3 regions of the Rhodopseudomonas telluris genome follow, and region 1 is predicted to be linked to each of the others. Evidence: predicted binding sites of a transcription regulator. Region 1 holds the regulator's gene; each other region holds the start of a gene.
The links. The regulator PhoB, encoded in region 1, activates phosphate uptake and scavenging genes when phosphate is short. The targets are predictions, from matches to a motif close to TGTCATNNANCTGTCAT.

Region 1 (5,249 bases):
CTCCGGCCTCAGCCTGTCGGGCGGCCAGCAGCAGCGTCTGTGCATCGCCCGCACCATCGCGGTGCGGCCCGAAGTGATCCTGTTCGACGAGCCGTGCTCGGCGCTCGATCCGATCTCGACCGCCAAGATCGAAGAGCTGATCGACGAACTCAAGGAAGACTACACGATCGCGATCGTCACCCATAACATGCAGCAGGCGGCCCGCGTCTCGGAGTCGACCGCGTTCATGTATCTCGGTGAGCTGATCGAGTTCGGCCCGACCAACAAGATCTTCACGTCGCCGAACGATCGGCGGACCCAGGATTACATCACCGGCCGCTTCGGCTGACGCGCCAGGCGCGAGGAGAACGGACATGGGCTTCGAGCACACCACCAAGGCGTTCGACGGCGACCTTCAGGAACTGACCCGCATGGTCGCCGAAATGGGCGGTCTGGCCGAACGCCAGATCGTCGACTCGGTCGACGCGCTGGTCCGGCGCGACGTCGCGCTCGGCGCGCGCGTCGTGGCGGCCGATCAGGAAATCGACCAGATGCAGCGCGCGATCGAAGAGCGCGCGGTGCTGACGATCGCGCGGCGGCAGCCGATGGCGGTCGACCTGCGCGACATCGTCGGCGCGATGCGGGTCGCCACCGACCTGGAGCGGATCGGCGATCTCTCCAAGAACATCGCCAAGCGCGTCAACGCCATCGACAGCGACTTCCACCCGCTGAAGCTGATCCGCGGCCTCGAGCACATGACCGATCTGGTGCAGTCCCAGGTCAAGGCGGTGCTGGACGCCTATACGGCGCACGATTTGCCCGCCGCGATGGTGGTGTGGAACGGCGACGAGGAAGTCGACGCGATCTGCACCTCGCTGTTCCGCGAGCTGCTCACCTACATGATGGAAGATCCGCGCAACATCTCGTTCTGCATCCACCTGATGTTCTGCGCCAAGAATATCGAGCGGATCGGCGACCACGCCACCAACATCGCCGAGACGGTGTTCTACATGATCGAAGGCCAGCAGATTCTGGACAAGCGCCCGAAGGGCGACATGACCACCTTCGCCAACGCCACGCCGGGCAACTAACGTATCGTCCGCGAACCGCGGACGGTGCCCAACGATGAAGACGAGGACGACATATGGGCGCGCGCATTCTGGTAGTTGAAGACGAGGAAGCGCTGACCACGCTGCTGCGCTACAATCTGGAATCCGACGGCTACGACGTCGAGACCGTCGCACGCGGCGACGACGCCGATACAAGGATGAAGGAGCGGATTCCGGATCTGGTGGTGCTGGACTGGATGCTGCCGGGCCTGTCCGGCATCGAACTGTGCCGTCGCCTGCGGGCGCGGCCGGAGACCAAGCAGCTACCGATCATCATGCTGACCGCGCGCGGCGAGGAAAGCGAGCGCGTCCGCGGGCTCGCCACCGGGGCCGACGACTACATCGTCAAGCCGTTCTCGGTGCCGGAACTGCTGGCGCGGGTGAAGGGTCTGCTACGGCGCGCGGCGCCGGAGCGGCTCGCCACCGTGCTGTCCTACGGCGATCTCGAACTCGACCGCGACAAGCGTCGCGTCGCACGCTCCGGCCGGCCGATCGACCTCGGTCCGACGGAGTATCGCCTGCTCGAGTTCTTCCTGGAGCATCCCGGCCGGGTGTTCAGTCGGGAGCAGCTGCTCGACGGCGTCTGGGGCCGTGACATCTATATCGACGAACGCACCGTCGACGTGCACATCGGCCGGCTGCGCAAGCTGCTCAACCCCGGCCGCGAACAGGACCCGATCCGCACCGTCCGCGGCGCGGGTTACGCGCTGGACGACCGCTTCGCCAAGGCGGAAAGCAGCCCGTCCTGATTGTTAGTTCGATCGGGATCGAGCGCGAAGGTGGCGTGAGCGACGCAGCGCCTGAACGGTAGCTCATCGGTAGCCCGCATGAGCGGAAGCGACATGCGGGGGTGACCGGTGCTTCCCGCATATCACTTCCGCTCATGCGGGCTATGATTTTGACGCCATCACAGCCGAGATCCTCCGCGAAAGCGGAGGATCTCGGATTGCAGCGGGGGCGTGTGGAGCAACTGGCGCTCTGGAATGCTGGGTCGCCCGTCTTGCGCAGGCGCTGCCGTTTGAGCGGCGACTAACATGGCGCCCAAGCGGCGCTGGTATCAGTGCCCTCTCCGCTCGCGGGAGAGGGCAGCCTCGGCGCCGGCCGCCCGTGCGGTCGGGTGAGGGGGCGTGTTACCGCGTGGTCTTCGGGGCAGCGCGGCGGCGGTCGCCGACGGGCTGGTAGGCGATGCGCGAGTGGTGCGCGCAGTAGGGCAGGCCGGGCAGCGACTTGCCGCCGCAGAAGAAGAATTCCGGATTGCTCGGATCGCCGATCGGCCAGTGGCAGGTGGCTTCGTTGAGCTCGAGCAGCGACAGCCGCTGGTTCATCGGCACCACGTTGTCGTAGGTGACCGGTTCCGGCTCGGCCTCGACTTCGAACACATGCGCGAGCGCGGTGTTGCCGCGCGCCACCGGACGTGTGACCCGCATCATATGCTGGGCCGGACGCGCCTTGCGCGGGCGCGGCGCGGCTGAGGTCGGGCTCTTGGCCCGGCCCGACAGGCCGAGACGGTGCACCTTGCCGATCACGGCGTTACGCGTCACGTTGCCGAGCTCCGCGGCAATTTGACTCGCCGACAGCCCGCCTTCCCATAATTTCTTCAACTGCTCGACGCGCTCGTCCGTCCAGGTCAATGCCGTCATCGTTCTATCCCTTCCTGCCGCGCGGCGCTGGTTCAGCGCGGAACCGCAGCTGTGAGGTCGTCCAAATGTCTTGCCGGCAGAATCCCTTAGCCCTCGCCGGACGACCATTGCCGCCCGGGCGATACGCACCCACCGAGAGCTCAATAAGGATTACAAACCGCGCACGAGATGTCGTACCCGACAGCCAAAACGCTACAATATGCCGTGACTCACGCGCAAGAGTCAGACCTGGTGCGTCCACACCTTCTCATCAAGTGAGTCATAACCGTCACAGCGGCGATGTTGCGGCAGCCCCGACGCAGGTCGTTGAAAGCCCCGGTTGACAGGCACTTCAGCGCACCTAGAATGTCCCTACGTGCCGCCTGGAAAGGCGGCACGTTTCGTTTTCGGGGTACGTTGGCCCGTGACCGCGTCGCAAGCGGCCGGCCGGCGGCCCGCTTTTCCGATTGGATCGGCCATGTCGAGCGCAGCTTCTACGTCCCATCTTTTGCCGGTATTCGCCAGGGCGGACGTCGCCTTCGAGCGCGGCGAGGGCGTCTGGCTGCACGGCGCCGACGGCGAGCGCTATCTCGACTTCACCAGCGGTGTCGCGGTCAATTCGCTCGGCCATTGCCACCCGCATCTGGTCGAGGCGCTGCAGCAGCAGGCGACGAAGCTGTGGCACATGTCGAACCTGTTCAAGAGCCCGGACGGCGAGCGGCTGGCGGCGCGGCTGTGCGAACAGAGCTTCGCCGACAAGGTGTTCTTCGCCAATTCGGGCGCCGAGGCGATGGAATGCGCGCTGAAGATGGCGCGGCACTATCACTTCTCGAAAGGCGCGCCGGAGCGCACCCGCATCATCACCTTCGAGGGCGCGTTCCATGGCCGCACGCTCGGCACGCTCGCGGCGACCGGCTCGGCCAAGTATCTCGAAGGCTATGGCGAGCCGCTGAGCGGCTTCGACCAGGTGCCGCTCGGCGACATCGAAGCGGTGAAGAAGGCGATCGGCCCGCACACCGCCGCCATCCTGATCGAGCCGCTGCAAGGCGAGGGCGGCGTGCGCTCGCCCGAGACCGCGTTCTTCCGCGCGCTGCGCGAGCTGTGCGATCAGCACGGCCTGCTGCTGATTTTCGACGAGGTGCAGACCGGCATGGGCCGCACCGGCGAGCTGTTCGCCTACAAGCGGATCGGCGTCACGCCGGACCTGATGTCGCTCGCCAAGGCGCTCGGCGGCGGCTTCCCGATCGGCGCGTGCCTGGCGACCGCCGAGGCGGCAACCGGCATGGCGCCGGGCTCGCACGGCTCGACCTTCGGCGGCAATCCGCTGGCGGTGGCGTCCGCCAATGCGGTGCTCGACGTGATGCTGAAGCCCGGCTTCTTCGACCACGTCAAGAAGATCTCGGTGCTGCTGAAGCAGAAGCTCGCCGGCGTGGTCGATCGCTTTCCGCAGGTGCTGAGCGAAGTGCGCGGCGAGGGGCTGCTGATCGGCCTCAAGGCCGTGGTGCCGTCGCCCGATCTGGTCGCCGCGCTGCGCGATCAGAAGCTGCTCACCGTCGGCGCCGGCGACAATGTCGTCCGCCTGCTGCCGCCGCTGATCGTCAGCGAGGCCGAGATCGAAGAGGCGGTGACGCGGCTGGAGCGGGCCTGCACGGTGCTGAGCGGACAGGCCGCGCAGCGGGAGGCGGTGTGATGAGCAAGCTCCCGACTCCGCGGCATTTCCTCGACCTCACCGAGGTGCCGACCTCCGAACTGCGCAACATGCTGGCCGCATCGGTGTCGATGAAGGCCAAGCGCAAGGCTGGCAGCCTCGACGACAAGCCGCTCGCCGGCAAGACGCTGGCGATGATCTTCGACAAGCCCTCGACCCGCACGCGGGTGTCGTTCGACGTCGGCATGCGCCAGCTCGGCGGCGAGTCGATCATGCTGACCGGGCAGGAGATGCAGCTCGGCCGCGGCGAGACCATCGCCGACACCGCGCGGGTGCTGTCGCGCTTCGTCGACATCATCATGATCCGCATCCTCAATCACGACGCGCTGCTCGAGCTCGCCGCCAACGCCACCGTGCCGGTGATCAACGGCCTGACGCGCAAGTCGCATCCCTGCCAGGTGATGGCCGACGTGATGACGTTCGAGGAGCACCGCGGCTCGATCAAGGGCGCGACCGTGGCCTGGACCGGCGACGACAACAACGTGCTGGCGTCGTTCGCGCACGCCGCGCAGCGCTTCGACTTCAAGCTCAACGTCGCCACCCCGCCGCAGCTCGCGCCCAACAAGGCGCTGCGCGATTGGATCAAGTCCAGCGGCGCGGCGATCACCATCGGGACCGATCCGGAAGAGGCAGTGCGCGGCGCCGACTGCGTCGTCACCGACACCTGGGTGTCGATGGGCGACAAGGACGGCGAGCACCGCCACAATCTGCTGAAGCCCTATCAGGTCAACGCCAAGCTGATGTCGCTCGCCCACAAGGACGCGATCTTCATGCACTGCCTGCCGGCGCATCGCGGCGAGGAGGTCACCGACGAGGTGATCGACGGCCCGCAAT
Region 2 (5,249 bases), on a different contig from region 1:
CGCCCGGCACCGGCATCTGCCACCAGGTCAATCTGGAATATCTGGCCCAGACGGTCTGGACCAAGAAGCAGAAGATGACGATCGGCCGCACCAAGGGCACGTTCGAAGTCGCCTATCCGGACTCGCTGGTCGGCACCGACTCGCACACCACCATGGTCAACGGCCTCGCCGTGCTCGGCTGGGGCGTCGGCGGCATCGAGGCGGAAGCCGCGATGCTCGGCCAGCCGCTGTCGATGCTGCTGCCCGAAGTGGTCGGCTTCAAGCTCAAGGGCGCGCTCAAGGAAGGCGTCACCGCCACCGACCTGGTGCTCACCGTCACCCAGATGCTGCGCAAGCAGGGCGTGGTCGGCAAGTTCGTCGAATTCTTCGGCCCGGGCCTCGACCATCTCTCGGTCGCCGACAAGGCGACGATCGCCAACATGGCGCCCGAATACGGCGCGACCTGCGGCTTCTTCCCGGTCGACTCCGAAGCGCTGGACTATCTGAAGACCTCGGGCCGCGCCTCGGCGCGCGTCGCGCTGGTCGAGAAGTACAGCAAGGCGCAGGGCCTGTTCCGCACCTCGGCGTCGCCCGATCCGGTGTTCACCGTGACGCTGACGCTGGACCTCGCCAAGGTCGAGCCGTCGATGGCCGGCCCGAAGCGTCCCGAGGGCCGCATCGCGCTGTCGGGCGTCGCCGAAGGCTTCACCGCCGCGATGGAGACCGAGTACAAGAAGGCGCTCGACGGCACGCGCTACAAGGTCGAGGGCAAGAACTTCGACCTCGGCCACGGCGACGTGGTGATCGCCGCCATCACCTCCTGCACCAACACCTCGAACCCGAGCGTGCTGATCGGCGCCGGCCTGCTGGCCCGCAACGCCGCCGCCAAGGGCCTGAAGTCGGCGCCGTGGGTGAAGACCTCGCTGGCCCCGGGCTCGCAGGTGGTCGCCGAGTATCTGGCGAATTCGGGTCTGCAGAAGGATCTCGACAAGGTCGGCTTCAACCTGGTCGGCTTCGGCTGCACCACCTGCATCGGCAATTCCGGCCCGCTGCCGGAAGAGATCTCGAAGTCGATCAACGACAACGGCATCGTCGCCGCGGCCGTGCTGTCGGGTAACCGCAACTTCGAAGGCCGCGTCTCGCCGGACGTGCAGGCCAACTACCTGGCGTCGCCGCCGCTGGTGGTCGCCTACGCGCTCGCCGGTTCGGTGACCAAGAACCTGTCGGTCGAGCCGATCGGCACCGGCAAGGACGGCCAGCCCGTGTACCTCAAGGACATCTGGCCGACCACCAAGGAGATCAACGCCTTCGTCAAGAAGTACGTGACCTCGAAGGTGTTCAAGACGCGCTACGCGGACGTGTTCAAGGGCGACACCAACTGGCGCAAGATCAAGACGGTCAACAGCGAGACCTACAAGTGGAACATGAGCTCCACTTACGTGCAGAACCCGCCGTACTTCGAAGGCATGAAGATGCAGCCGGAGCCGATCGTCGATGTCGTCGACGCCCGCATCCTGGCGCTGTTCGGCGACAAGATCACCACCGACCACATCTCGCCCGCCGGTTCGATCAAGCTGACCTCGCCGGCCGGCAAGTATCTGTCGGAGCACCAGGTGCGCCCGGCCGACTTCAACCAGTACGGCACCCGTCGTGGTAACCACGAAGTCATGATGCGCGGCACCTTCGCCAACATCCGCATCAAGAACTTCATGCTGAAGGGCGCCGACGGCAACATTCCGGAAGGCGGCCTCACCAAGCACTGGCCGGACGGCGAGCAGATGTCGATCTACGACGCCGCCATGAAGTATCAGGCCGAGCAGGTGCCGCTGGTGGTGTTCGCCGGCGCCGAATACGGCAACGGCTCGTCGCGCGACTGGGCCGCCAAGGGCACCCGTCTGCTCGGCGTTCGCGCCGTGATCTGCCAGAGCTTCGAGCGCATCCATCGTTCGAACCTGGTCGGCATGGGCGTGCTGCCGCTGACCTTCGAGGACGGCATCTCGTGGTCGTCGCTCGGCCTCAAGGGCGACGAGACGGTCACCATCAAGGGCCTGCAGGGCGATCTCAAGCCGCGGCAGATGCTCGAGGCGGAGATCAAGTCGGCCGCCGGCAAAGTCTCGCGCGTGCCGCTGCTCTGCCGCATCGATACGCTGGACGAGCTGGAGTACTATCGTAACGGCGGTATCCTGCACTACGTGCTGCGCAAGCTCGCCGCCTAAGCGGGCTTCGGCGGCCACAAAAGTGGCCAAAAAGCCTCACTGCGAAGTGAGTGGCAGGTGAACGGAAGGCGGCCTATGCAAAGGGCCGCCTTTTCGTTTTCAAGGCACTCCCGAGCGGCGGCGCAATTGCCGTCGCCTGCTCCCGGCAAAGGCGACGATGATCCGACTTCCTGGCTTTTCGCGATGGTCCGGCGCACTCGGTGTGTGCGCCCTGATCGCGACGACGCATGCTTCGACCGCTGCCGGCCCGCGCGCCGTGGTGGAGCTGTTCACGTCGCAGGGCTGCTCGTCCTGTCCGCCGGCGGACCGGATCATCGGCGATCTCGCCAAGGACCCCTCGGTGATCGCGCTGAGCCTGCCGATCGATTACTGGGACTATCTCGGCTGGAAAGATACGCTGGCGGACGCTCGCTTCAGCGCGCGCCAGAAAGCCTATTCGCAGATGCGAGGCGACCGCGACGTCTACACCCCGCAGGTGGTGGTCAACGGCGCGGCGCATCTGGTCGGCAGCAACCGCGCCGGCATCGAGGAGGCGATCAAGACCACCGACAAGACCACCGGCAGCATGACGGTGCCGGTCTCGATGGCGGTCAACGGCAAGGAGATCAAGGTCTCGGTCGCCGCCGCGCCGGCGGACGCCGCCGCCCGGCAGGGCGAGGTGTGGATCTGTGCGGTGTCGAAGGCGGTGCCGATCACGATCACGCGCGGCGAGAACCGCGGCCGCGAGATCACCTATCACAACGTCGTCCGCAATCTGCTGAAGGTCGGCGACTGGACCGGAACCGCCGGGAGCTGGTCGGTGCCGCTGGAAAACATCGCGCACGACGGCATCGATGCGGCCGTGGTGTATGTGCAGGACGGCAGCCGCGACCGGCCCGGCCCGATGCTCGGCGGGGCCTTCACGTCGCTGCACTAAAGGGTGGGAATGCGGCGGCTGCGCCGCACCGCCGAACGCTGAGCTTGAGAAATAAAGACCCCAAAAAACAAAAAGGACCAACTCGCGTTGGCCCAGTCGGGGGATTTAAGCTGCTGCGCAGGCCCGGTCCCGACTGCCTCGGGGGGCTGGGGGCTGAGGAATCCGAAACCGAAGGAACCGAGCCAACGCAGTGATCGTAACTTTGCAGGTCCGGTTGGCCATCGCTGGGCGAAATTCGGGCGGTAATAAGATTCGACCTAACGAACGTGTGAGCCGGTGTTTCTGGCCGGTCACCTCTGCGGCCGCCGCCGGCCTCCTGCTTTAAGTCCTCTTGCGGCGCACCCGGGTCGGCGCAATCATGTCACCTCAGTGACAGGAGGCGCCGATGAGCTTGTATTCCGAGGAGGCCGATCCCGGCGAGAGTCGCGCGGCGGAGCGCCAGGGCGTCGCTCCGTTGCAGCCACGGGTGACGTTCAATCGCCTTGAACTCAATCGCATCCTCAACCTCTACGGCCGCATGGTGGCCGAGGGCGAGTGGCGCGACTACGCCATCGACTTCCTCAAGGATCAGGCGGTGTTCTCGATCTTCCGCCGCGCCTCCGAGGTTCCGATCTACCGTATCGTCAAGGATCCGCGGCTGGCCCGCAAGCAGGGCGCCTACAGCGTGGTTGGCGCCAGCGGCCAGATCCTCCGCCGCGGCCACGAACTCGACCGCGTGCTGCTGGTGATCGACCGGAAACTGGCGCTGGTGTGAGCTGAGCCTGGCCCCGGAGTTGTCTCGGGGTTGCGTCCCGGAGCTGGCCGCATGCTCCGCCGCCGCCCCACCCCCTCACGTCATCGCCCGGCTTGACCGGGCGACCCAGTATCGCAGAGCGCGCATTATTAAGCCTCTGACGCTCTGGACTACTGGGCCCCCCGCTTTCGCGGAGGGTGACGGCTGATGGCGACGCGACTGCCGCGATCTACACTTGGCCCTGCTCCGGCACCGTCTCTCCGCCGTCGCCGAGCGCGCGCTGCATCATCACGGTGTCGAGCCAGCGGCCGAATTTCAGGCCGACGTTGCGGTGAACGCCGATCAGCTCGAAGCCCGTCTTGCGGTGGACGCCGATCGAGCCGGCATTGGCCGAGTCGCCGATCACCGCGATCATCTGCCGGAAGCCGCGCGCTTCGCATTGCGCGATCAACTCGCGCAGCAGCGCGGTGCCGACGCTGCGGCGCTGCGCCGCCGGGGCGAGATACACCGAGTTCTCGACGGTGAACCGATAGGCCGGCCGCGGCCGGTACGGGCCCGCATAGGCGTAGCCGCAGACTTCGCCGTCCAGCAGCGCCGCCAGATAGGGAAATCCGCCGCCGGTCAGCGTCTCGAACCGCCGCGTCATCTCGGCAAGATCCGGCGGCGTCAGTTCGAACGTCGCGGTGCCGGCGCGCACCGCCTCGTCGTAGATCGCCGTGATGGCGGGGAGGTCGGCGGGTGTAGCGGGGCGGACGAGAAGGTCGGACATGAGAGGCCCTGAGACGAGCGGTGCGCTTCGAACGCGCCGTCATACGCAAGAGAGGCCGGCGATTCCATCCCCACCGTCACCCATCCCCACCGCCACCATCCCCCGCCGTCACCCTCCGCGAAAGCGGAGGGCCCAGTATTTCAGAGCGGCGGAGGTTAGCAACGCGCGCTCTGGAATACTGGGTCGCCCGGTCAAGCCGGGCGATGACGGGAGTGGGTGGGGCGGGCCGTGTCGTCTCACTCAGCCGATCCTGACAAGAGCGCCTCCAACAAAACCTCGCCCCAACAAAAAAGCCCCGGCGCGAGGCCGGGGCTTTGATGGTCGGCACCGGGGAGGTGCTTACTCTTTCTGTCCCAGCAGCTGCAGCAGCAGCGTGAACAGGTTGATGAAGTTCAGGTACAGCGACAGGGCGCCGGTGATCGCCGCGCGCTCCGCGACGTCGCCGCCTTCCGAGGCGTAGCCGTAGATGTAGTCGTTCTTCAGGCGCTGCGTATCCCAGGCGGTGAGGCCCGCGAACACCAGAACGCCGACCACCGACACGATGAACTGCAGCATCGACGAGGCGACGAACAGGTTCACCAGGCTGGCGATGATGATGCCTATCAGGCCCATCATCAGGAACGAGCCCATGCCGGT
Region 3 (5,249 bases), on a different contig from region 1:
CTCTTGCTGTAATTTGGGGCGCGCCCCGGCTCGGCGTAGCCGGCTGTGGTCAGGCGAGCGATCTTGTCGGGCGTCAGCACGGCGGTCAGTGCCGGCCAACGCTCGGCCGACTGTGCCTCACAATACAGCGCCACCGGCGGCATCTCCGGCATGCACTGAATGTAGCCGATGCCGCTGTCGAACACGACATGCACGCGCTGGGTGGCGTTGATGCGGAGACGCTGAATCTCGGCCGTCGTACTCGGACCGTACAGCGCGAGCAGCGCGTCCAGCGTCTCGGCCCGCTGCGGCGCCGCCGGCGCCTTGTAGGAGCAGCTCAGCAGGGCGGTGGGTAGCATCGATTTGGCATCGTTGATCATGCCGGCGAGGTTTTGCGACGGGCCATTGCGCGGCGGACAGGGGATGTCGACCACCCAGGCGGTGCCGAATTCGAGGTCCGGAATGTTGATCAGATAGGCCTCGGTCAGCGCCTTGAGCACATGTTCGGCGATCTGTGAGGTCGGCATATCGCCGGGAAACGTCCGCGTGTAGTTGCCGAACGCCGGATCCAGCACCCAGGCGAGGGCGACGAGGCGGGACTGACGCTCCGCATTCAGCACCCGCGCGAGCGAGGGCTGTAGTGTGACGCCCGCGGCCTCGCAGCGCATGTCGCGATTGGGGAGCCGCCGGCACTGCACGTATTTGTTGCCATCCCAGATGGTCGCGTAGCCGACGCGGTCGGCTCTGACGATGCTGGTGATGTTCTGCAGTGCGGCGTCGATCCGTTCGGTCGGTGACTGCGCTCCTGCCGGCGCCAAGCCGGCGAGATTCAGCAACGCGACGGCCAGCGCCGCGCAAAGTCCGCGAACTCCCATCGAACGCCCCCACGCAACCAGTCACGCGAGCTCTTGAGCTCTGGGGCAATGGAACGATAGGCGAACATTGAAATCAACCTCAGGTTGATACCAGTTTTGAATTAGCCCCAGCTCTGCAGCTTGCGGAGCTGCGGCGTCTTCTTGTGCTGGTGGACGGCCATGCGGCCGAGCAAATTGTCGAGCTCGGTAATCGCCTTGAACAGATACGGCCCCTTGTTGAGCATCACGCATTCGGCGCGCGCCGCCATCGCGGCGTCGGTCATTTCGCCGCGCGAGGGCGTGCCTTTCTTCACCAGTTGCTCCAGCACCTGCGTGGCCCAGATCACTGGAACATGCGCGGCTTCGCCGATCCACAGGATCTCTTCCTGCATTTCGGCCAGACGGGCGAAACCGATCTCCACAGCGAGATCGCCGCGCGCAATCATTACTGCGGTCGGCTGCTGGCCGGCCGCCTGCACCAGAATGTCCGGCAGATTGGCGACCGCTTCGGGTGTCTCGATCTTCAGCACCAGCGACAGCTCGCGCCAGTCGTCGGGGCGGCGCTCGGCGAGCGCGGCCTGCAGCGTCTCGACGTCGGCGACCGACTGCACGAAGGAGAACTCGATGCCGTCGGCGTGCGCGGCGACGAAGTCGAGATCGTCGCGGTCCTTGGCGGTGAGGGCCGGGATGTCGAGCAGCGTGTCGGGGAAGTTGAGGCCTTTCTCCGGCTTCAGCCGAAGCCCCTTGTCGGAGGTCGAGGTGACGCGCCCGATCAGGCCCCACGCCGTCTTGCGCTCGATCCGGATGCAAAGCTTGCCGTCGTCCACGAACACCCGGGCGCCGACCGCACTGTTGATCAACGGATCGCTGAGCGTGCATTCGATCGCGAAGTGCTCCTCAGCGAGATCGATGCGATGGAACGAGCCTTCGGCGACGATGGCGATCAGATCGCCGGTCAGAATGCGCTCACGGCCCTCGGGCGCGCGCGCCGCACCGGTACGGATCTTCGGGCCGGCGATGTCCATCAGGACTTTCATCCGGTGGCCAGTCGCTTCCTCGGCGACGTGCAGATGGTTGATCATGCGCTGCCACGCCGCAGCGTCGTCGTGCGCGCAATTGATCCGTACCGCCTCGACCTTACGCTCGGCGAGCCGGAGCATGAACGACGGATCGTCCGCGGCCTCGCTCGGGCAGGTGACCAGCAGCGCGGTCGCCCGGCCGCTCGCTGGCGCGCCGAACATCTCCTCGCTGCGCTGGTCGAGTTCGTGCTCGCCGGCGAAAAACTGACGCGGCGTAGGGCGCACCGCCTGGGGTTCGCCGCAGAGTTCGCCGAGGGTGGCGCGGACGGCGTGGAGTGTCGGCATCACCCGGCTCTCGAGCCGCCCAAGCGACGACAGGCCGAGTGCGGCCAGCGAACGCTGCAGAGGACGCAGATCGTGCCGGCGCAACGCCAGATAGTGCGCCAGGTTGGCGGCGCTGGCGGTGAAGCTCGGACGTTTGATCTTGCCGGCCCAGGCATCGATCCGCGGACGGCTGTCGGCCTCGATATCGGCAATCAGCCGGTCGAGTTTCTGCTTCAGGCGATCGATTTCGGTCGGCATGGCGGGCTCGCTTGATCAGGCGCGGACGGAACGGACCGCGCCAGCCCGCTCTAGGAGCCGTCGATGTAACTCCTGTGACAGCGAGACAGCCTTTGTCTGCGACCTTATGCGCATTCCGGCGGGGGCATCGTCCACAGCGCCGGTGGCAGCGCTTGACGGGGAGCGGACGGCCGGCCTGAATGCGCCTTCGCTAGAACCTGAGGGATGCGCGTGTCGGTCACCATTTTCGGCATCAAGAACTGCGACACCATGAAGAAGGCGCGAGCCTGGCTCGATGGTCACGGAGTCGCTTACGACTTTCACGACTACAAGACCGCCGGCATCGACAAGGCGCACCTGACGCGCTGGGTGAAGCAGGTCGGCTGGGAAACGCTGCTCAACCGCGCCGGCACGACGTTTCGTAAGCTGCCCGACGTGGACAAGGAAGGTCTGACCGAAACCAAGGCCATTGCCCTGATGCTGGCGCAGCCTTCGATGATCAAGCGGCCGGTGCTCGAGACCGGCAAAATGCTGCTGGTCGGGTTTCGGCCGGAGGCCTACGCCGAAGCGTTCGGCTAAGCCGCCAACGCGCCCCTTTTCCACACCGGATCGCTCAGAAACGCCGATCAGCTTTGCATCTTGCGCACGGCTGGCGAATAGCGGCATAGTCCGGCCCAGAAAGACGGGCCGGCCGCCTGCCAGGGCGCGCGGCACCGGACAGCAACAAAAATTCGGCCGCGGATGTGCCTCCACCGCGGGACCGGGCAGGGGGAAGTTTTACTTGGCCGATGACATCATTCTCGAAACGCATGGGCTGACAAAGGAGTTCGCGGGCTTCTTTGCCGTTCGCGACGTGAATCTGCGCGTTCGTCGCGGACATATCCATGCGCTGATCGGTCCTAACGGCGCCGGCAAAACCACCTGTTTCAATTTGCTCACGAAGTTCTTGCATCCCTCGGCAGGCAAGATTCTCTACAAGGGGCAGGACATCACCGCGACTGCGCCGGCCGATGTGGCGCGGCTCGGGCTGGTGCGCTCGTTCCAAATCTCCGCCGTGTTTCCGCATCTGACGGCGCTCGAGAATGTGCGCGTCGCGCTGCAACGCCAGCACGGCAGTTCGTTCGACTTCTGGCGCTCCAAGAGTGTGCTCGACCGCTACAATCAGCGCGCCCGTGAGTTGCTCGACGACGTCGGTCTCAGCGAATTCGCCGACATTCCCGCCGTCGAAATGCCCTACGGCCGCAAGCGCGCGCTGGAGATCGCCACCACGCTGGCGCTCGACCCGGAGATGATGCTGCTCGACGAGCCGATGGCCGGCATGGGGCACGAAGACATCGACAAGATCGCCGCGCTGATCAAGCGGATCTCGGCGAAGTACACCATCTTGATGGTCGAGCATAACCTCAGCGTCGTCGCCAATCTGTCGGACGTCATCACCGTGCTGACGCGCGGACAGGTGCTGGCGGAAGGCAATTACAATGATCTGACCCAGGATGAGCGCGTCAAGGAAGCCTATCTCGGAGCTGGTCATGGTTGAGGCGACGACTTTGGACCGGACCGCGCCCGCTGCCAGCGGCAACGTGCTGCTCAACGTGCGCGACCTGCAGGCGTGGTACGGTGAATCCCATATTCTGCACGGCATGAACTTCGAGGTGCGGACCGGCGAGGTGGTGACGCTGCTTGGCCGCAATGGCGCAGGCAAGACCACGACGCTGAAGTCGGTGATGGGCATCATCGGCAAGCGCACCGGCACCATTACCTTCGACGGCCACGACATCAGCCGCGCATCCTCCGACAAGATCGCCAGGCGCGGCATTGCGTTTTGTCCCGAAGAACGCGGGATCTTCGCCAGCCTCGACGTCCGCGAGAATCTGATGCTGCCGCCGCAGGTGCGGCCCGGCGGCCTATCGCAGGAACAGATCTTTGAACTGTTCCCCAATCTGCGTGAGCGGCTCAAAAGCCAGGGGACCAAGCTGTCCGGCGGCGAACAGCAGATGCTGGCGATCGCCCGGATCCTGCGCACGGGCGCGCGCTTCCTGATGCTCGACGAGCCGACCGAAGGTCTGGCCCCCGTGATCATCCAGCAGATCGGCCACACCATCGCGCGGCTGAAGAAGGAAGGCTTCACCATTCTCCTGGTCGAGCAGAACTTCCGCTGGGCGGCGACGGTGGCCGATCGCTACTACGTGGTCGAGCACGGCAAGATCATCGACGGCTTCGCCAACTCGGAACTCGAAGCCAACATGGACAAGCTGCACACCTATCTCGGCGTCTGACGCCGCTGACGTGACTTCTCGCTGAGAGCTGGAAAACCTATGTCGATCAATATCCAGGCCCTGTTGGCGCAGCTTCTGGTCGGGCTGATCAACGGCTCGTTCTACGCGCTGCTGAGTCTCGGCCTCGCCGTGATCTTCGGCATGCTCAACATCATCAACTTCGCCCACGGCGCCCTTTATATGATGGGCGCGTTCTGCGCCTATTTCCTGCTGAACCTGTTCGGGATCGGCTACTGGTGGGCGCTGATCCTGGCGCCGCTGATCGTCGGCGCGTTCGGCATGTTGATGGAGCGGACGCTGCTACAATGGTTGTCCGGGCTTGATCATCTCTACGGCCTGCTGCTGACGTTCGGCGTTGCTTTGATCATTCAGGGCCTGTTCCAGAATTATTTCGGCTCGTCGGGACTGCCTTATGCGATCCCCGACGAGCTTCGCGGCGGCGTCAATCTCGGATTCATGTTCCTGCCGATCTATCGCGGCTGGGTGGTCGTGTTCTCGCTCGTGATCTGCCTGCTGACTTGGTACCTGATCGAGCGGACCCAACTCGGCGCCTATCTGCG

Region 2: ACFFJ6_RS09110 (DUF2794 domain-containing protein) is a predicted target of PhoB. The motif match lies at 3,470-3,486, and genes of this name have one in related genera.
Region 3: ACFFJ6_RS18610 (pyruvate kinase) is a predicted target of PhoB. The motif match lies at 2,498-2,514, and genes of this name have one in related genera.

What each region holds. Positions count from the first base shown of each region.
Region 1 covers NZ_JBHLWM010000001.1:171,443-176,691, forward strand. Annotated here, with positions in the region: gene pstB (phosphate ABC transporter ATP-binding protein PstB) at 1-328, shown strand, start outside; gene phoU (phosphate signaling complex protein PhoU) at 354-1,070, shown strand; gene phoB (phosphate regulon transcriptional regulator PhoB) at 1,124-1,837, shown strand; gene ACFFJ6_RS00805 (GcrA family cell cycle regulator) at 2,219-2,728, opposite strand; gene ACFFJ6_RS00810 (aspartate aminotransferase family protein) at 3,186-4,397, shown strand; gene argF (ornithine carbamoyltransferase) at 4,397-5,249, shown strand, end outside.
Region 2 covers NZ_JBHLWM010000003.1:491,526-496,774, forward strand. Annotated here, with positions in the region: gene acnA (aconitate hydratase AcnA) at 1-2,195, shown strand, start outside; gene ACFFJ6_RS09105 (DUF1223 domain-containing protein) at 2,353-3,111, shown strand; gene ACFFJ6_RS09110 (DUF2794 domain-containing protein) at 3,497-3,865, shown strand; gene ACFFJ6_RS09115 (GNAT family N-acetyltransferase) at 4,074-4,613, opposite strand; gene ACFFJ6_RS09120 (Bax inhibitor-1/YccA family protein) at 4,953-5,249, opposite strand, start outside.
Region 3 covers NZ_JBHLWM010000008.1:202,723-207,971, forward strand. Annotated here, with positions in the region: gene ACFFJ6_RS18605 (hypothetical protein) at 1-854, opposite strand, end outside; gene ACFFJ6_RS18610 (pyruvate kinase) at 956-2,434, opposite strand; gene ACFFJ6_RS18615 (ArsC family reductase) at 2,645-2,992, shown strand; gene ACFFJ6_RS18620 (ABC transporter ATP-binding protein) at 3,195-3,950, shown strand; gene ACFFJ6_RS18625 (ABC transporter ATP-binding protein) at 3,943-4,689, shown strand; gene ACFFJ6_RS18630 (branched-chain amino acid ABC transporter permease) at 4,741-5,249, shown strand, end outside.